2 regions of the Candidatus Pelagibacter sp. uisw_138 genome follow, and region 1 is predicted to be linked to the other one. Evidence: riboswitches for the same ligand, from Rfam matches in the RefSeq annotation. Region 1 holds a riboswitch; the other holds the start of a gene.
What was found. A riboswitch is a leader RNA that binds a small molecule or an ion and turns the genes downstream of it on or off. The one in region 1 is predicted to bind glycine.
Positions count from the first base shown of each region.

Region 2: another riboswitch for glycine. It lies ahead of AC5YGC_RS00570 (malate synthase G); the one in region 1 lies ahead of gcvT (glycine cleavage system aminomethyltransferase GcvT).

Region 1 covers NZ_CM183453.2:268,045-278,514, reverse strand. The annotation lists gene putA (bifunctional proline dehydrogenase/L-glutamate gamma-semialdehyde dehydrogenase PutA) at 1-1,175, opposite strand, end outside; gene AC5YGC_RS01425 (Lrp/AsnC ligand binding domain-containing protein) at 1,329-1,766, shown strand; gene AC5YGC_RS01420 (DUF1365 domain-containing protein) at 1,828-2,565, opposite strand; gene AC5YGC_RS01415 (FAD-dependent oxidoreductase) at 2,558-3,802, opposite strand; gene gcvP (aminomethyl-transferring glycine dehydrogenase) at 3,815-6,673, opposite strand; gene gcvH (glycine cleavage system protein GcvH) at 6,674-7,054, opposite strand; gene gcvT (glycine cleavage system aminomethyltransferase GcvT) at 7,051-8,157, opposite strand; glycine riboswitch at 8,235-8,324, opposite strand; gene AC5YGC_RS01395 (EamA family transporter) at 8,349-9,242, opposite strand; gene AC5YGC_RS01390 (5-oxoprolinase/urea amidolyase family protein) at 9,229-10,182, opposite strand; gene AC5YGC_RS01385 (carboxyltransferase domain-containing protein) at 10,175-10,470, opposite strand, start outside.
Region 2 covers NZ_CM183453.2:99,917-110,386, forward strand. The annotation lists gene AC5YGC_RS00530 (acetylornithine transaminase) at 1-884, shown strand, start outside; gene argF (ornithine carbamoyltransferase) at 887-1,816, shown strand; gene AC5YGC_RS00540 (c-type cytochrome) at 1,808-2,347, opposite strand; gene kdsB (3-deoxy-manno-octulosonate cytidylyltransferase) at 2,451-3,191, shown strand; gene AC5YGC_RS00550 (prephenate dehydratase domain-containing protein) at 3,194-4,024, shown strand; gene dnaX (DNA polymerase III subunit gamma/tau) at 4,170-5,843, shown strand; gene AC5YGC_RS00560 (YbaB/EbfC family nucleoid-associated protein) at 5,847-6,164, shown strand; gene recR (recombination mediator RecR) at 6,169-6,780, shown strand; gene AC5YGC_RS00570 (malate synthase G) at 6,767-8,962, opposite strand; glycine riboswitch at 9,033-9,121, opposite strand; gene AC5YGC_RS00575 (acetyl-CoA carboxylase carboxyltransferase subunit alpha) at 9,213-10,319, shown strand; gene secA (preprotein translocase subunit SecA) at 10,314-10,470, opposite strand, start outside.

The sequences.
Region 1 (10,470 bases):
TGTGCATTATGAGTGGCAAATTGTGAAAAGATATTTTTATTTACTAATAGTTTATGTGCACAAGCTAGATAAGATATGTCTGTAGCAAATTTCTTAGTAAAAACAGGGTAGTTTTCAAAACCTTCTTCTTGAGCGATTTTGATTTCTGTATCCCAATAAGCACCTTTGACTAATCTAATATTAATTTTTTTATCAACACTTTGTAAATAATCATTGAGCCAATCTAATAAGAAAAATGTTCTTTTTTGATATGCTTGAATAGCAAATCCAAAACCGTGATAAACATTGTCAATTAATTTGCTTTCAATAATATCTTTAAACATGAAAAGTGATAAATTTAATCTATCAGCTTCCTCAGCATCAATACAAATATCTACTTTATTTTCTCTACCTAATTCCACAAGTTTAAAAATTTTTGGTAATAGTTCTTTTTTTAGTAAATCAAATTTGTTTCTTTCGTATCTTGGATGTAATGAAGATAGCTTAATTGAAATACTTTTTTTATGTGGATTTAAACTTTTTCCTGTTTGTAAAATAGCTTCTTCATATTGACTGTAATATCTTTCTGAATCTTCATAAGTTACTGCTGCTTCACCAAGCATATCAAATGAAAAAGTGTATTTATTATTTTTTTTATTATCACTTTGTTTAATTGCTTTTTTTATATCTCGCTCAAATACAAATTGTTTAGCTAAAATATTTATTGCTTGTTTAATGGCATTTCTTAATAATGGTCCAGATAGATTTTTAACCATCTTGACTAAAATATTTTTATTTTCTTGAGGTTTTTCTTCTACTATTTTTCCTGTTAACAAAAACGCTATAGAAGAAATGTTTACGAAAACATCATTTTCATTCTTTATGTGTTTATTCCAATCTCCAATAGGAATTTTATCTTCAATTAAATCATTTATAGTTGCGGCATCTGGTATTCTAAGTAATGCTTCTGCTAAACACATTAAAACAACACCTTCGTTACTAGTCAATGAAAACTCATGTATTAATTTAGCAAATGAGCTTATTTCTTTATAATTTATTGCGCTGTCTATGATTTCACGTGAAAGGTTATCAATTTTACTGTGATTAATTTCTGAAAAGTTTCCAATGGTTTTTATTAAATGGTTATTAACCAATGAAGCTTGGTCAGTATATTTGTGTTTGAATATATTATTCATAATAAATAACTTTGTTGATAAATTACTAGAAAATTAGACTAAAATGACTAAAAATAATTACTGTATTAATGTAAATAAAAGAATTAATTACTAATTGCTATATTTTCAATAGCAAATATTATGGTATATTAACGATTATAGGTAAATTTTACTATGTTAGATAAAATAGATAAACAGTTAATCTCACTACTAGCGAAGAATGCACAAACTACACTTAGTGAGCTAGCAAAAGCTGTTAACTTATCGATTTCACCATGCCAAAGTAGAATCAAAAAACTAGAACAACAAGAATATATTCTTGGCTATCATGCTCATATAAATTTTAAAAAGTTAGAAAAAGCACACATAGCCTTTGTTCAAATTTCTTTATCGGATACACGAGCTAAAGCACTAGATCAATTTAATTCTGAGGTAAAAAAATTAGAAGCTGTTGAACAATGCCATATGATTGCAGGAAACTTTGACTATTTATTAAAAGTTAGAACTAACAATATAAACACTTATCGTTTGCTGTTATCTGAAAAAATATCCTCATTACCAAATGTTGCATCTACTTCTACATTTGTTTCCATGGAGAGTGTAAAAGAATAGTCCATGAGATAACCTTAATTTAATAATTAATATTAATTTTCTATAGAAATATTGTTTTTAACTATAATTTTTTTTTTATAAATTTAATTCCTTTCGTCCATAGTTTAAATGCCTCAAAATGTATTGCGATAATAATTTTAAATGTCATCAATGGATGTTTTAAATAAGATTTCATAAGATTGTAATTATTTAATTCACTTTTAATACCATCTTGTGAGGCGTATAATATTTTGCCAACTGGATCATTTAGGTCAATTATTACAGATATTTTATTACCAGGTTTCAACAGTCTAAAAAAATAAATACAATTCATTTCAATAAATGGAGATACATGAAATTTTTTCTTACACACATGTTGAATAAGATTTTGGTCTTTTTCAGTTTTAAAAACATAAACATGTTGCTCGCCAAATGTGTTCTTAACTTCATATAATATTGATATTAAATCAGAATTTTTGTCAAATACATAAAAAACACTTAAAGGGTTAAATACATACCCAAATATTCTTGGGTAGCATAAAAGTTTTATTTGAATATTGTTAGTGTCAATATTATTTTTTTTAAGATTTTCTAAAACCCAGTCCTTAAGAGAGCTTCCATCTCTTGCTCCATGGTCTTTATCAAAAAAACTAATAATATTAAATTTATTATATGAAAATATCTTTAGGGTTTTGTGTAATAGGCTTATTTCTGATAAATCTATAAGTAACGAAAATACACTATAATTGAAGCTATGAATTTTGGGCTTAAATCTTTTATGAATTACGTTTCCTGTATAAATATAAGAATTTTTAATCATTCAGCGTTTTTAACATATCAATAGACGACTTTATTCCATCCTCATGAAAACCATAACCAAAATAACTGCCACAAAATAAAATATTTTTTTTATTTTGAATTTTGTGTAGATTACTTTGATTAGTTAATGCTTCTGTATCGTAATAAGGGTGAGTAAATGCTACTTTTTTAAATATTTTATCATTTGGAATTTCTTTAAATGGATTTATTGTTAAAAAAATATCTCTATCTATCTTCAAATTTTGTAACTGGTTTATCCAATATGTTACAGCTGTCTTTTCATTATTAGCTGAATCCATTGAAGAATTCCAAGCACACCATGCTTTTTTATTTTTAGGCATAATACTTTCATCAAAATGTATTACTGCAGTGTTAGCTCTATATTTAAACTTTTTTAATATTGACTCCTCATCTAGAGTTGGATTGTCAATTATCTTTAATGCTTCATCTGCATGGGTTGCTATTACAACTTTATCATAATCAAAGAACTCATTTTCCTCTCCATAAAAAATTTTAACACCTAAATCATTTCTGGTAATTTTATTTATATTGTAATTCTTAAAATGTTCACCACTAACTTGGCCTATTATTTTATCAACATAAGTTTTGCTCCGATTTGCAACCGTAAACCATTGAGGTCTATCTTTGATTTTAAACAGCCCGTGATTCTTAAAAAAACTTAAAAAAAAAGATAATGGCATTTGTTTTGCTTCATATGGTGGCATCGACCATATTGCAGATACCATTGGTATAATATGATAATTAATAAAATAACCTGAAATTTTTATTTCTTTTAAATATTCTCCTAATGTTATTGAACTAATTTTTTTAATTTCTATTTTTTCACAGTTTTTATAAAAGCTTAAAATTTCAAAAAACATTTTTAAGAATTTTGGATTAAATAAATTTTTTTTATTGGAAAAAATTCCACCTAATCCTTTTCCACAATATTCTAAGTCACTATTTTCTACAGTAACAGAAAATGACATATCGCTTTTTTCAATCTCTATTTTATTTTCTGAAAAAAAATTAATTAAATTTGGATATGTTTGCTTATTAAAAACCATAAATCCAATATCTATTAGAATTTCTTTATTAGGTTTGTAAGCGACCTTTATTGTATTTGCATGACCACCGAAATGATTTTCTTTTTCAAATAAATCTACTTTATGTTTTTTGGATAGGTAATAAGCAGCACTCAGTCCTGATATACCCGCACCTACTACAGCAATTTTCATCTTGGTAAATATCTAAGCTGCCGTATCTTCGTACTCTTCCATAGATGGACATGTGCAAAACAAGTTTTTATCTCCATAAACATTATCTACTCTACCAACTGGAGGCCAATATTTATTTGTTCTTAAAAAATCTGAAGGATAAGCGGCCTCTTCTCTTTCATACTTATGATCCCACTTATTGGATGTTAATTCAACGTGAGTATGTGGCGCATTCTTCAATGGGTTGTCAGTCTTATCATATTTGCCAGACTGAATTTTATTTATCTCTTGTTTTATCTTTATAAGAGTAGAGCAAAACTTATCAATTTCACTCAAACTTTCACTTTCAGTAGGCTCAATCATCATTGTACCAGCAACAGGCCAGGACATTGTTGGAGCATGATAGCCAAAATCAATCAATCGCTTTGCAATATCTTCTTCTGTAATCCCTGTTTCACTTTTTATTGTTCTAATATCAATGATACATTCATGAGCTACATTGCCACTTTTACCCTTATACAAAATTGGAAAAGAGTCTTTTAATTTATGTGCAATGTAATTTGCATTTAGTATTGCAACTTGTGATGCTTTTCTTAAACCTTCAGAGCCCATCATCTTTATATACATCCATGAAATTGATAAAATACTTGAGCTGCCCCAAGGTGCTGCAGATACTGCTCCCATTCCTGTGACCGGGCCACAATCTTTAATTACAGAATGCTTTGGTAAAAATATTTCTAAATGCTTTTTACATGCTATTGGTCCCATGCCAGGTCCTCCACCGCCGTGTGGTATACAAAACGTTTTATGTAAATTTATATGACAAACATCTGGTCCAAAATTACCTGGTTTTGCAATTCCAACTAACGCATTTAAGTTTGCTCCATCCATATAAACTTGTCCACCATGATTATGAATTAATTCACAAATATCAGTTATTTTTTCCTCAAAAACACCATGTGTTGATGGGTAAGTAACCATAAGAGCAGCTAAATTTTCCGAATGTTCTTCAGCTTTATTTTTTAAATCTTCATAGTCCACGTTTCCATATTGATCACATTTCACAACAACTACTTTCATACCAACCATTTGAGCACTTGCTGGATTAGTTCCATGTGCAGAGCTTGGTATTAAACAAACATTACGATTTGTTTCACCATTTTTTTCATGAAATTTACGTATTACCATTAAGCCAGCAAACTCACCTTGAGCTCCAGCATTTGGTTGTAATGAAACTCCAGAAAATCCAGTAATTGACCTTAGCCAGTTTTTTAAATCTGTAAATAATTCCCTATAACCATCCATTTGTTCAACTGGAGAAAAAGGATGTGGCTGTGAAAATTCTTTCCAGGTAACTGGTATCATTTCTGAAACTGCATTAAGTTTCATAGTGCACGATCCTAAAGCAATCATGGATTTATTTAGGGCAATGTCAGAGTCTTCTAATTTTTTTAGATAACGTAGCATTTCTGTTTCTGAATGGTATCTATTAAAAACTGGATGATCTAAATAAGTTGAAGTTCTTAATAAATTTTTAGGAATATTAGACAAACTTTCATTCATAGATTCTTTAATTGTTTCTGAACAATTAAAAATTTTTAATAATTGATTTGCTCTATAAAGATTTTTTCTTTCATCAAAAGACACGGCTAACATTTCAGAATTTACTTTTCTGATATTTACTCCTTGATCTAAAGCATTTTTGTATATCTTTTCTGTTTTATCTAGAGTTTTTATTGTTACCGTATCAAAAAAATCATCTGAATAAAGTTCATAACCAGATTGTTTTAGTTTATCTGCAAAATTTTTAGTCAGTTGAGAGACACTTTCTGCGATTTTTTTAATACCTTGTGGACCGTGATACACAGCATAAGCTGCAGAGACTATTGCTAATAATGCTTGTGCAGTACAAATATTACTCGTGGCTTTATCTCTTCTTATATGCTGCTCTCTTGTTTGAAGTGCGAGTCTGTATGCTTTTTTTCCATGCTTATCTACCGAGACACCTACTATTCTACCTGGCATTGATCTTTTATACTCATCTTTTGTAGCAAAAAATGCTGCGTGTGGACCACCATAACCCATTGGAATTCCAAAACGTTGTGAACTACCGACTGCAATATCAGCACCTAACTCAGCAGGTGTTTTTAGTTTAGCAAGTGCTAACAAATCACATGCAAGAACTGCTTTTCCATTATGTTTATGTATTTTACTAATAGCCTCACTTGGGTCTTTTATATCTCCAAGGGTGCCAGGGTATTGAATAATACCGCATATAATATCTTCTTTAATATCTTTATCTTCGTCACCAACTATTATTTCTAAACCTAAAGGTTCAGCTCTTGTTTTAATAACATCGATAGTTTGAGGGTGACAATTTTTTGAAACAAAAACTTTTTTAGATTCAGACTTAGATATTCTATAACTCAATCCCATAGCTTCTGCTGCTGCTGTTCCTTCATCTAAAAGAGAGGCATTAGCAATATCCATTCCAGTAAAGTCAATTATCATTTGTTGAAAATTTAATAACATTTCCAATCTACCTTGTGCTACTTCTGGCTGGTAAGGAGTATAAGAAGTGTACCATCCTGGATTTTCTAAAATATTTCTAAGTATTACATATGGTGTATAAGTTCCGTAATAACCCATTCCTATAAAGCTAGAGTAAACTTTATTTTTTTTAGCTATATCTTTTAGTTTTCTAAGGGCTTTATATTCAGAGTTTGGATCTCCAATATCTAAGTCATCTTTAAGAAGGATTTTTTCTGGTACAGTGTCTTTTATTAAATCATCAAGACTTTTATAGCCTAATTCTTTAAGCATAACATTTTGTTCATCAACTGATGGACCTATATGTCTTTGTATAAAATCTTTTTGAGCATTTTTTAACATTTAACTACCACTTTCTTTTGAAAATTTTTCGTATTCTTCTTTATTCATTAATGAATCCATTTCAGACTTATCAGTAATTTTTAATTTAAAAAACCATGCATCATTTTCTGGATCGTTATTAACCTTTGCAGGATCATCAACAATTGCCTGATTGTTTTCGATAATTTCTCCAGATACAGGAGTATAAATATCACTTGCAGCTTTTGTTGATTCTACAACTCCTGCATTACCATCTTTAACAACAGAGGACCCTATCTCTGGTAGCTCTACAAAAACAATATCACCTAGCATTTCGGTTGCATGTTGTGTGATTCCTATAACAGCAGTATCTCCATCTAATTTTATCCACTCATGTTCTTTTGAATATTTTACTTCGCTCATTTGCTAACTCCTTTCACATAACTTTTTTTATAAAATGGCAAATTACTTATAAATGCCGGATATTTTTTTCCTCTCACTTCTAAAAAAACCTTAGTATCAATTTTAGAAAATGAATTTTCTACATAACCCATGGCGACTGGGGCTTGGACACTCGGTCCGAAAGTTCCACTTGTAATTTCCCCAATATTTTTATTATCTTCACTAAATATTGATGTTTTTTCTCTAGCTATAATTCTTCCTTCTGGCTTAATACCTACACGGATCTTACTTACCCCTTTCTCAATTTGAGATTTAATCTTTTCACATCCAATAAATCCACCCTCAAGAATTCTATTCTTTGATATTGCCCATTTTAAATTAGCTTCTACTGGGCTTTTATTAATATCCATGTCATGACCATACAAACAAAATCCCGCCTCTAATCTCAAGGTATCTCTGGCACCTAGTCCAATTAAACTGGCCCCTTCATCTAAGAGGTTTTGCACAAACATTTCTGCATCTTCATTTTTTATAGATATTTCAAATCCATCTTCACCTGTATAGCCTGATCTTGTGATATAAATATTTTCTTTAAGATAGTTAAATGTATCACCATTCATAAATTTTAAATCTGATACTCCATTGATTATTTTTTCTAATATTTGGACTGCTTTTGGCCCCTGTATTGCTATAAGAGATAATTCTTCACTTAAAATCATTTCATACTTATTTTCTAATAATTTAGATAAAAGTTTAAAATCTGTATTCTTACAAGCAGCATTCAATACAATGTTAAAACCGCCTTCAACTTTAGTGATAATCAAATCATCGTAAATTCCTGCTTCTTCATTCATTAAAAAACTATATTTTGACTGATTTAATTTAGCGTTACTCAATTCAGCTGGAAAAATTCTTTCAAGACTTTTTGCTAATGTGTCATCTCCTTTAATGAATAATTGACCCATATGTGATACATCAAAAATACCCGCATTTTCTCTTGTACTTTTATGTTCCTCAATAATTCCTTTAGAATATTGAATTGGCATTTGATAACCAGCAAATGGAACAAACTTAGCCCCATGCTTTTGGTGTAAATTGTAAAGTGCTGTTTTTATATTTTCCATATTAACTCACTGTACCCATCTGTATGTGTGCCTGAGAGTTTTATTCCGTCGGCGAGAACTTAATCTCTTTCCAGAGTTAATATGTTACGGTCCTTTTGCCTGAGAGATTCCTGGGTGGTTGCTCCTTCGGCGCTACGATAGTCTGTAGTCTCTCCCGTATACAACAATAATCTACCAGATGTATGTCAGAGTCAATTAATAATTTTTTCTTTTTTATTAGATAAAAGCAACGATGAAAACTGAAGTAAAACAGCAAATAGAATAATTGCACCTCCAATTAATGTAAATAATGATGCCCGTTCACCTGCAAATAAAAAAGCCCAAAAGGGCCCTAAAACAGATTCGGATAACATAATTACTCCAACCATTGCTGAAGGTGTGCTACGTGCACCAATGGTAATGAATATAAAACCAAAACCAACTTGGAAAAAGCCTGCTAAGAAACCTAAAAATATATCATTAGGTGAAACCATTAAACTATGTGAATAGTAAATACATACACTTAACCCTATTAAACATGAGCTTACACCAGCAACAAATTGAGCAGGTATCATGTCTACTGTAGGAAATTTTCTTACTATCATGATTAAGACTGCAAATGTGATAGGCATTGTAAATGCAGCTAAGTTTCCTGAAAGATTACCTGGTCTAAGATCATTGCCAACCATTAAAGTAACTCCTGTTATTGCTAATATTATTGAAACTAGAGTTATTGTTGAAATTTTTTCTTTTAAAAATAAGTAACCAAAAATTGCAAGAAATAAAATCTGTAATGAGATTATAAAATTAGTATTAGCAACTGATGTATTTGACATTGCATATACATAACCACAAAATCCGAATGATAATACAATGCCCCCAAAAAAACCTGGTAATCCAGATTTATAGAAAGAGCTTAAGGTTTTCTTTTTATAGGTAATTATTAGAAACGCTAAAACTGTAAGTGTAAAAAATAAAGATCTCCAAAAAAGAATTTGCCACTCTGTAGAGCCTTCAAATTTTTTTACAATAAGCCCACCAAAACTTAAACTTAAAGCTCCCATAAAAATCAGTAATGGACCTGGAATTTTATTAATTACATTCATTTAAATATCTTTTTGTATCTTCTGTGTATGCTTTAAATATATTCTGAGCTTCTTCAAGACTTACTTCCTTAAAGTTTATTTTTGTTCCAGGGGTTAATTGCCCAACTAAATCAAGATCGGCAGTAATAACTACACCAATCTTTGGATATCCTCCAACTGTTCCATGATCAGACAACATTATTATTGGATTACCATCAGCAGGTACCTGAATAACTCCTCTAACTAGACCTTCTGATTTGATGTTGGTGTTTTTTATGTTTTCTAATTTAGGACCTTTTAATCTTATTCCCATCCTATCAACAAGGTTCGTGATTAAAAAATCTTCATTAAAAAATTTGTCTATTGCGTCCTTAGAAAAATAGTCAAAATTTGTACCTTTAATAATTCTAATGATGTTATCAGTAGAATAATCAAAATTTATTTTTTTGTTTATTGAGTTTTTGATATCGATTTTTTTAATAAAAATTTTATCATTTAACGAATATTTTTTTCCATCATTTGGTCCAATATTTGCTTTGGTATTTATAGAATAGCTACCCCAGGTTTTTTCTAGATCAAAGCCACCATTAACAGCTAAATATCCATACGTAGAATTTTTAGTTGATATTATATCTACTTGATCCTCTTCATCTAAAAAATAACTTTTGTAACACTCGCCTTCTTCAACCTCTAAATTCTTTCTAATAATCTTAAAAAAAATATCTCCAGATATTGCAAAATTAATTTTTCCATTCTTTAACTTTAAAAGAGGGCCTTGGTATGCAAACTCTACTACAGGCTCATTTAATTGATTATCAACCAATCTATTTGATAATGTGTAATTTCTCTGGTCAATTGCACCACTTACTGCAATTCCAACGTGATATAAGTGATTTCTACCTTTATCTTGAATGGTAGTGTTAACCCCCGCTCTTAAAATTTCAAAATATGTTTTATTCATTCCAATTTAAATATTCTTCTTTTGTTATTTGATAAAAACTTACTTTATCGCCAGGATTAACTAGAGCTGGTTGAGCTAAATTTTTATCATCAAAAATTTTCTTTGGTGTGTTACCAATAATATTCCAACCACCAGGACTTTCAAAAGTATAAATATTTGCAAATTGTTCTGTTATTCCTACCGATCCTTTAGGCATCTTTAATCTTGGTGTTTCCAATCTATCGCATCTAATATTTTCATTAAGATCTCCTAAAAAAGGCATTCCAGCGATAAAACCTGTCATATAAC
Region 2 (10,470 bases), 170 kb from region 1:
GAGCAGAAGCTACAGAAGCTGCAATTAAAGTTGCTAGAAGATATTTTTATTCGATAGGACAACCTTCAAAGAATAGAATTCTTTGTGTTAAAAATTCATTTCATGGAAGAACGTTAGCTACAATTTATGCTAGTGGATCTAAGAAGATGACAGAAGGTTTTGGACCAAAAGTGGATGGGTTTGATCACTTTGAATTTGGAAACCATAAGGATTTTAAAAAAAAAATAACAAAAAGAACAGCTGCAATTATGGTTGAAACCGTGATGGGAGAAGGTGGAATTAAAACTATTCCCAATTGGTGTTTAAAAGAATTAAGAAAAATTTGTGATAAGAAAAAAATTTTATTGATTTTAGATGAGGTGCAGTGTGGAATTGGTAGAAGTGGAAATTTTTTTGCATTTGAAAATTCAAAGATTAAGCCTGATATTGTCCCAATTGCAAAAGGTATTGGAGGTGGGTTTCCATTGGGTGCGGTCTTAATGAATAAAAAAGTAGCATCAGGAATGACAGCTGGAACTCATGGGTCAACATTTGGTGGTAACCCACTGGCTATGTCTGTTGGAAATGCTGTTTTAGATCAAATATTAAAAAAAGGGTTTCTTTCAAATGTTAAAAAATTATCAAAATACTTTCACTCAGAATTAAATAAATTGAGAAAAGATTTTCCTAAAGTAATCAAAGAAGTAAGAGGTGTTGGTTTACTAATAGGACTACAACTTCATAATGATCAAACAAAATTTATACAGAAATTAATGAATAATAAATTATTAACGATTAGAGCAGCTGAGAATGTTGTTAGAATATTACCTCCTCTAAATGTCAAAAAAGAAGAAATAAATATAGCAATAAATACCATTAAAAAAGTGTGTTCTACTTATAAATAAAAATGAAACATTTCATCAACCTTAAAGACATATCTTCAGCAGACTTAAAAAAGATCGTCACTGATGCAAAAAAAAGAAAACAAAAAAGAAAAAATTATAACACTCTAGAAGTCGATAAAGATAAACCTTTAAAAGGTAAATTACTTATTCAAATGTTTGAAAAGGCAAGTTTGAGAACGCGATTGAGTTTTTATCTTGCAATAAAACAATTAGGTGGAGGAACTATAACTCTTAGAGCTAACGAATTGCATTTAGGAAAAGGTGGAGAAAGTCTAGCAGATACAGCAAAAATCTTATCAACTTATGGAGACGGTTTTATGCTGAGAACTGATAGTGATGAAAAAATAGCAGAATTTAGTAAATATTTAAAGATACCATTAATAAATGGTTTAAGCCCATCATCTCATCCAACTCAAGTGCTATCAGATATTTTTACAGTTGAAGAAATTAAAAAAAAATCTATTTCTAAATTAAATATTTGTTGGATTGGAGATTCAAATAATGTTCTGAATAGCCTGATTGCTGCTTCAGTTAAATTTTCTTTCAACTTAAACATTGGCTGTCCTAAGAGCTATGAGCCTAAAAAATTTGTATTAGATTGGGTTAGAAAAAATAAAAGAAAAATTAATATCTTTAATGATGCTAAAAAAGCAGTTAAAAATGCTGATGTAATTTTTTCAGACAAGGTGATTTCATTGAATGATAAAGTTAATAAAAATAAAAAAATTAAAGATTTTAAAAACTTCCAAATTAATTCAAAATTGATGAGTTTTGCCAAAAAAGACACAACTTTTTTACACTGTCTTCCAAGAGGAGATGAGGTCACAGGAGATGTTTTTTTGGGAAAAAATTCTGAAGTATGGTTACAGGCCCTGAATAGAGTGCATGTTCAAAAAAGTATTTTATTATATTGTTTTGGGAAATTAAGGTAGCTGTTTAGGGCTGTCACTGCTTTGATTTAGATATTTAATTACAGAAGCTCTGTCTTTCTCTTTTCTTAAACCAGCATAGGACATTTTAGTTCCCTTTAAATAAGAAGCAGGTTTTTTTAAAAATCCATTTAATTCTTCAAATGACCATTCTTTACCATATGAAGCTAAAGCTTTAGAGTATTTATAATCATCTACTCCGCCAACTGCTCTACCAACAACATTGTATAATGCTGGGCCAATCTTATTTTTTCCACCTTTATTTATTGAGTGGCATGCTGCACATTTTTTAAAAATTTTTTCACCAGAAGCAACATCGCCTAGAGCCATTATAGCTACAATATCTACTTTTTGTTCAACTTCAGCAACTTGAGATGTTGTAGAGGCTAGTTGTCCTTCTACCTCAACTTTATACCCAGGATTTTTTGGTTTATTTACATGAAAAACGCCATCTGCAATCTTTCCTAAACCGATTACAAGTAATGCAACCATTAAAATTGCTGCAATAATTTTATTAAGCTCGAACGAATCCATATAATTATTATTATTTTGCAGATATAACATGATAATTAAAAAAATACTTAATTTTTAATTTTTAATTTTGCGTCTGTTAGACGCACAAAATGGTAAATTTATAATGGCTAAAACATTAATATTAATTCCATCAAGAATGTCGGCAAATAGATTGCCAGGTAAACCACTTTTAAAAATTAATAATTTATCAATGATTTCTCATGTTTTTAAAAAAGCAGAGGAAGCAAAAATTGGTGAAGTCGTAGTAGCAACAGAAGATATAGAAATACTTGAAGATGTTGAAAAAAATGGAGGCAGAGCCATTTTAACTGGTAGCACTCACAAGACTGGAACAGATAGAATTTTTGAGGCTTATGAAAAACTCAACATCAAGGACATTGATTTTATATTAAACCTACAAGGAGATGAGCCAAATATCGACAAAAATGATATTATAAATTTAAATAACTTTATGATTAATAGTAGTTCTGAAATTGGAACGCTAGCAGCTAAGATTAAAACTGATAAAATGTTAAGTGATCAAAATGTAGTTAAGGTTATTACAGAGTCAAAACTAGAAAAAAATAATTTTCCAAAAGCATTAAATTTTACTAGAGATAGTTTTTCAAAAAATAATCAAAATATTTATCATCATATTGGAATCTATTCATACAAAACAAGTATATTGAAAAAATTTGTTAGTTTGGATCAAACATTAAGTGAAAAGCAAAGTAGATTAGAGCAGCTAAGAGCATTAGATAATAATTTGAAAATCAGTGTTGCTTTGGCAAATTTTTCTCCTATAGGCGTAGATACAAAAGAAGATTATCTGGCTATAAAAAAAATTATGGAATATAAATCATAGAAATGAGCAAAATTTATTTTCAAGGTACATTTGGCGCATATTCACATCTAGCAGCGTTAGAAATAGATCCTAAGGCAGAGGTAATTCCATGTAAAACATTTGATGAATGTTTTTTAAAAACATCTCAAGATAAAAACTCGAAAATGGTAATTCCTGAATCAAATCGAATTACAGGAAATATTGGAATCGAATATCTTATTTTTAAGTATAGGCTGAATATTTATGCTGAACATTTTCATAAAATTGAACATAATTTATTAGGACAACTAGATAGTAATTTAAGTGATATAAAAGATGTTTACTCTCACTCTCAAGGCTTATCTCAGTGCTCTAAATTTATTAAAAAAAATAATTTAGTTGAGCATATTCGCGCTGATACTGCTGGTTCAGCTGAGACAATTTCAAAAACTAAAATTAAAACTGAAGCAGCAATTGCATCTTCTTTGAGTGCAGAAATTTATGATCTAAAAATACTTTCAAAAAATATTGAGAATGAAGAAGGTAATGCTACAAGGTTTTTGGTAATGGGCAATGAAGTTTTACAGCCTGATTTTGGTGAAAAGAAATATATAACTTCTTTTCTATTTAAACTGAAAAGTAAGCCTGCAGCTCTGTATCAATCATTAGGTGGTTTTGCTATTAATGGAGTTAATCTTACAAAGCTTCAAAGCTACCCAGAACAAAATTCATTCGAGTCATACTTTTTCTTATGTGATTTAGATGGTCACATAGATGATCCAAAAGTTCAAAAATCTTTGGAAGAATTAGGACTTCATTGTCAAGATTTTCATGTACTAGGTGTTTTTGAGGCTGATAAATTTAGAGAAAAATAATCCAGAAACTTTTCTTGTAGATTAGAAAACATTACTGTTATAATAGTTTTTGGAGGCTAGAGGTGAATGCTGCTTGAACCCGACCAGATCTTAACGGAAGCAATCGTAGAGACAGTTATTCAGGTTCTAGTCTCCTTTATATAAAATGAATAAAAATACAAAAGTTTTAGCTTTAAAGTACAGACCTCAGACATTTAATGATCTTATAGGGCAAGATGTTGTTGCGGAAACAATTTCTAATTCTATTAAGGCTAATAAAGTGCCTAATGCCTATCTTTTTACTGGAATTAGAGGAATAGGAAAAACTACTACAGCAAGGATTGTTGCAAAATCTCTAAATTGTTCAAATGGAATAGATAATTTGTGTAAAGAGGAACTTTGTGAAAATTGTAATGCCATTTCTAACTCAAATCATATTGATGTATTGGAAATGGATGCAGCAAGTAAAACAGGAGTAGACGATGTAAGAGACCTTATTGAATTTTCTAGATATGGCCCAACTACTGCTAAATATAAGATATTTATAATTGATGAAGTGCACATGCTTAGCAAACAAGCATTCAATGCATTGTTAAAAACTTTAGAGGAGCCACCAGAATATTTAAAATTTATCTTTGCAACAACAGAAATAAAAAAAATCCCCATTACAGTGGTTTCACGTTGTCAAAGATTTGATTTATCTAGAATTAAATCTTTAGAATTGTTTGATTTTATCAAGAAAATTAAAGAAAAAGAAAATGGTAATGCATCAGATGATGCTCTTAAATTAATTGTTAAAATCTCTGAAGGTTCAGTTAGGGATGCACTATCGTTACTTGATAGAGCTCTACTTACTTTAGATAAAGATAAAGAATTAGATCTTGCAGCAGCGCAAAAAATATTTGGTTATTTTGATAAGTCTCAATTAATTGATTTATTTGAATTGATATTTGAAGGTAAAGAAACTGAAGTACTCAACACTTATAGAGAAATATATAACCAAGGTGTTGAACCAAAAATTTTTATTAATGATTTTTTAGAACTCTTGTATTATTTTAAAAATATTGATTCACTAAATCTAGATGGTAATAACTTTTTATTGAATGATGAAGAATTTAATAAAATTAAAGATCTTGCAGAAAAAGTTAACGATGAAACTTTAATATTATTTTGGCAATTTACTATTAAAACACTTGAGGAACTTGATATTGTTTCTAATCAACATTTATCAATGGAAATGTTCTTAATTAGATTAATTCATTTAAAAGGTATTAAACAAGACAGTGACGAATATAATAAAGACAGTAAACCATTAGCTGAAAGTGAAAACCAAACATCTTTTTCACAAAAAAAAATAAACGAAGATATATTTGGGATAAAAGATAAAGCAGAAACAATAGGTCAAATAAAAAATATTGTTCAAGAGAAAGACATCAAAGAAAAAGAAATTAGCAGTATTGAAACAAACCCTAATCTTATAAATTCATTTGATGATCTATTAAAAACATGCTTTTCTAAAAAAGAGATTAAATTAAAATATGAATTAGAAAAAAACGTTAATCTTGTAAGTTTTGAAAATAAAAGAATTGAAATTTCATTTAATGAAGATTTAGATAAAGATTTTATTAAAGATCTTTCAACAAAACTTTTTGAATGGACTAATGAAAGATGGATTATAAGTCTAAGCAAAACCAAAGGACAGCCATCTAAAAAAGAAGAAGAAATTAACCAAAAAAAAGAACTGTTAGAAAGTGTAAAAAATTCTTCAATTTATAAAGATATTTTAAAAAGTTTCCCTGACGCAGAACTTATTGACGTTAAACCTAGAAAAGAAGATTAAAGAATGACTGATTTTACAAAAATTTTAGATAAAGCAAAAGAATTAGAGGCTAAAATGAAAGAGAGCCAAGAAAAAATAAAAAATATTCAAGTAGAAGGAACCTCAGGTTCAAATTCTGTAAAGGTTACTTTAAATGGTGAAAATGAAATGATCAAAATTGATCTTTCAGACGAAATATTAAAGGAAAATAAGATTATAATCGAAGATTTGATAGTGGCTGCCCATAACAACGCAAAATCAGAATTAAAATCCAAGACATCTGAGGAAATTTCTAAGTCTACAAGTGGATTTGGTATTCCCGGTTTTAAATGGCCACTTTAAAAATATGCAAAATATTAATGAGATAGAAGAATTAATCAAATTAATTTCTAAACTCCCTGGCTTAGGTCCTAAATCTGCAAAAAGAATTGTATTAAAACTTATTAATAATAGGGATGAACTTGTAAAACCAATGGCAAACACTCTAGCGCAAGTTTATAAAAATGTCATTAGATGCCAATCTTGTGGTACTTTAAAATCTAATTCCTTAGGTTGTGATAACTGTGAAAATTCAAAAGAAAAATATAATAAAATTTGTGTAGTTGAAGACATTGCAGATCAGTGGTCAATTGAAAATTCAAATATTTATAAGGGCTACTTTCATATTCTTGGTGGAACTATTTCTTCTGCTGGTCAGAGAAAAGAAGATCTTTTGATTAATTCATTAGTAGAAAGAGTTTTAAGAGAAAATATTGAAGAAGTTATACTTGCAACAAGCGCAACAGTAGAAGGTCAAACTACAGCTTATTATATAGAGGATAGTTTAAAAAAAACTTCTACTAAGGTTACAAAACTTGCTCAAGGACTACCTGTTGGTGGCGAAATAGAAAGTCTCGATGATGGAACTTTATATTCAGCTTTTAAAAACAGAACTGGAATTAAAACTAATTCTGATTAGATTTCTTTAATAATCGATTTAGATGTAATAACGGTTCTGTGTAACCAGAAGGTTGCTCTTTACCTTTAAAGATTAAATCACAAGCTGTCTTAAAAGCAATTGATTGTTCAAAATTTTCAGACATCATTTCGTAGCTTCCTCTTCCAGAGCGAGTATATGCACTATCATTTTTATTTTGATCATCAACAATTTTTGCCATTTTTTTCATCAGTTCCATAACTTGTGATTTTGTACAAATATCGTGATGTATCCAATTAGCTATATGTTGAGAAGAAATTCTTAAAGTGGCTCTATCCTCCATCAAACCAACATTATTAATGTCAGGTACTTTTGAACAGCCAACTCCATGATCTATCCATCTTACGACATACCCTAAAAGAGTTTGTGCAGAATTGGAAATTTCAGAGTTAATTTCTTCCATTGACCAGTTTGGCCTATCTGCCACAGGAATTGTTAACAGGTCATCCAGTTTTGCAGATTCTCTTTTTTGAATTTCTTTTTGTTTCTCAAAAATATTTATTTCATGATAATGAAGGGCGTGAAGAGCTGCCGCTGTAGGCGAGGGAACCCAAGCACAATTTGCACCAGCATTTAGATGACCAGTTTTTTGTTCCATCATCTCTTTCATTTTGTCAGGCATAGCCCACATCCCTTTACCAATTTGAGCCTTACCAGAAAGACCACATTGAAGACCTATGTCTACGTTATTATTTTCATATGCTCCAATCCATTTAGAAGATTTCATATCTCCTTTTTTAATCATAGGACCAGCTTCCATTGAAGTATGCATTTCATCACCAGTACGATCTAAAAAACCAGTGTTAATAAAAAATACTCTATTTTGAAGTGTTCTAATACACTCTTTTAAATTAGAAGAGGTTCTTCTCTCTTCATCCATAATTCCAATTTTACATGTGTATTTTTCCAATCCTAAAACTTCTTCAACTTTAGTAAAAATTAAATCTGTAAATGTAGTTTCATCAGGACCATGCATTTTTGGTTTAACAATATAAATGGAACCACTTCTAGAATTACCCTTTTTTTTAATATCATGAAGGCAAGCTGCTGAAGTTATAAAGGCATCCATAATACCTTCTGGTATTTCAGAGCCATCTTTTAAAGTGATTGCTGAGTTAGTCATAAGGTGTCCAACATTTCTTACCAATAACAAACTTCTTCCATGTAGTTTTAATCCTTTTCCATCTTTAGAAATATAACTTCTGTCAGGATTTAATTTACGCTCATAAGTCTTTCCATTTTTTTCAAAAGTTGATTTCAAATCACCTTTCATAAGTCCAAGCCAATTACGATAACAAATAACTTTGTCATCAGCATCAACTGCAGCAACACTATCTTCATTATCACAAATAGTTGAAACTGCAGCTTCAACAATAATATCGCTAATTTTAGCAGGATCTTGTTGAGCGCTAAAAGCATTTGGATCTATAATTATTTCTATATGAAGATTATTATTTTTTAAAATTATTGCTGAAGGATCATTGGCCTCTCCTCTATGACCAATAAATTTATCTTTATTTTTTAAAGATGTTTCAGCACTATCTTTTAATACTGTTAAAGAACCATTATTAATTTTAAACCCTGTAATATTATGCCATTCAAAATCTTCTAGAGAAAAATATTTTTTTAAAAAGTCTCTTCCATATTTTATAACCATTTCCCCTCTTAAAGGATCATATCTTTGAGAAGTACTATCTTCAGATTGCTCAATTATATCTGTGCCATACAAACTGTCATATAAACTCATCCATCTAGCATTAGCAGCATTCAGTGCATATCTTTCATTCATGATTGGAACTACTAATTGTGGTCCAGCAATACTAGTTATTTCTTCATCAACATTATTTGTTTTGATTTTAAAATCAGGACCTACTTCTTTTAAATAATCAATTTCTTTTAAAAATTTTTTATATTCCCCTAGGTTTATTTCATTGCCCTTATTTGCAATGTGCCAATCGTCTATTTTTTTTTGTAAATCTTCTCTTATTTTTAATAGGTCTTTATTTTTTGGAGCTAATTCATGAACCATCCTATCAAAGCCTACCCAGAATTTTTCTGAAGAAATATTCGTGTCTTTAAGTAACTCTTCATTAACGAAGTTAAGTAATTTATTAGAAACTGACAGATTGTGTATTTTTGTATATTGTTCTTTCATAGCACCCATTTTACCCCATCTGTATTTTTGCCTGAGAGTTTTGCTCCATCGGCGAGATAAATCTCTTTCCAGAGTGTTATGTTTATTATCGGTCCTTTTGCCTGAGAGTTTCCGGGGTGGTTGCTCCTTCGGCGCTATTATTTTAATAGTCTCTCCCGATATTTATTAAGAATATCTCTTAATAGAATTATGTCAAATATAATTTATTTAAAACATTTTATTGCCTTTTTTCATAATTAATTAATAATTAAAAAATTATATGAAAAATTATTTAAATTTTGAAACAGATATTAAAAATTTAGAGATAGAAATAGACAAACTTAAAGACCCTTATAATCAAGACGGTCTTTCGGAAGTAGACACAAAAAAAATTTCTGAGTCTCAAAAAGAAATAGATAATAAGCTGCAAGAAATTTATTCCAACTTAGATCCTTGGCAAACCACCCTAGTTGCAAGGCATGAAGATAGGCCTAAAGCAAAATTTTTTATAGATAATTTATTTAAGGATTTTATTCCATTGTCAGGAGACAGATTTTATGGAGAAGATAAGTCAGTATTAGCAGGATTTGCAAAATTTAATGAGAAATCGGTTTTAGTTATTGGCCAAGAAAAAGGAGATAGCCTTGAAAGTAGAATTGAAAGAAATTTTGGAATGATGAGGCCTGAGGGTTATAGAAAAACAATTAGATTAATGAAATTAGCCAACAAATTTAATATTCCAATAATTTCTTTTATAGATACACCCGGAGCATATCCTGGCGTAGGCGCAGAAGAGAGAGGCCAAGCAGAGGCAATTGCTAAATCAATTGAGTGCTGCATGTCGTTAAATGTCCCAACTCTTGCAATTGTTATTGGAGAAGGTGGATCAGGAGGTGCAATAGCACTTGCTTCGTCTAACAAAGTAATTATGTTAGAAAATGCAATTTACTCAGTAATATCTCCAGAGGGCTGTGCCACTATTTTATGGAGAGACCCCAAAAGAACTTTAGAGGCAGCAAAAGCCATGAAATTATCTTCAAAAGACCTCTTAGAACTAAAAGTAATTGATGAAATTATTCCAGAGCCAATTGGTGGCGCTCATAGGGATAGAGACCTAATATTAGATAACGTAAGAAAATCAATTGAAAAAAATTTGAGTGAATTTTTTAATATGAGTGGAGAAGAAATTTTTAATCATAGAAAAAATAAATTTTTGACTATTGGAAGATCTAAAGGATTCGTAAATCAATTAGATGATTTAAGCACACTTAGCATGAAAGAAAACAAGGTTAATATGTTTGTTAAAAATTTCTTTCTCTCTAAGTTAAATTTAGTAGCTGCAATTGGATTAATAGTTTTATTGGGCTATTTAGTATTTTCTTTATAAAGCACCACAGCATTTTTTATATTTTTTCCCAGAGCCACATGGACAGGGTTCATTTCTACTTATTTTTTTCCCAATATATTTTGGATCAATTTTGGTTGTTTCAGGAGACTCTTTTTCTAGAGTAGGTTCTTGAACCATTTTTAAATTGATT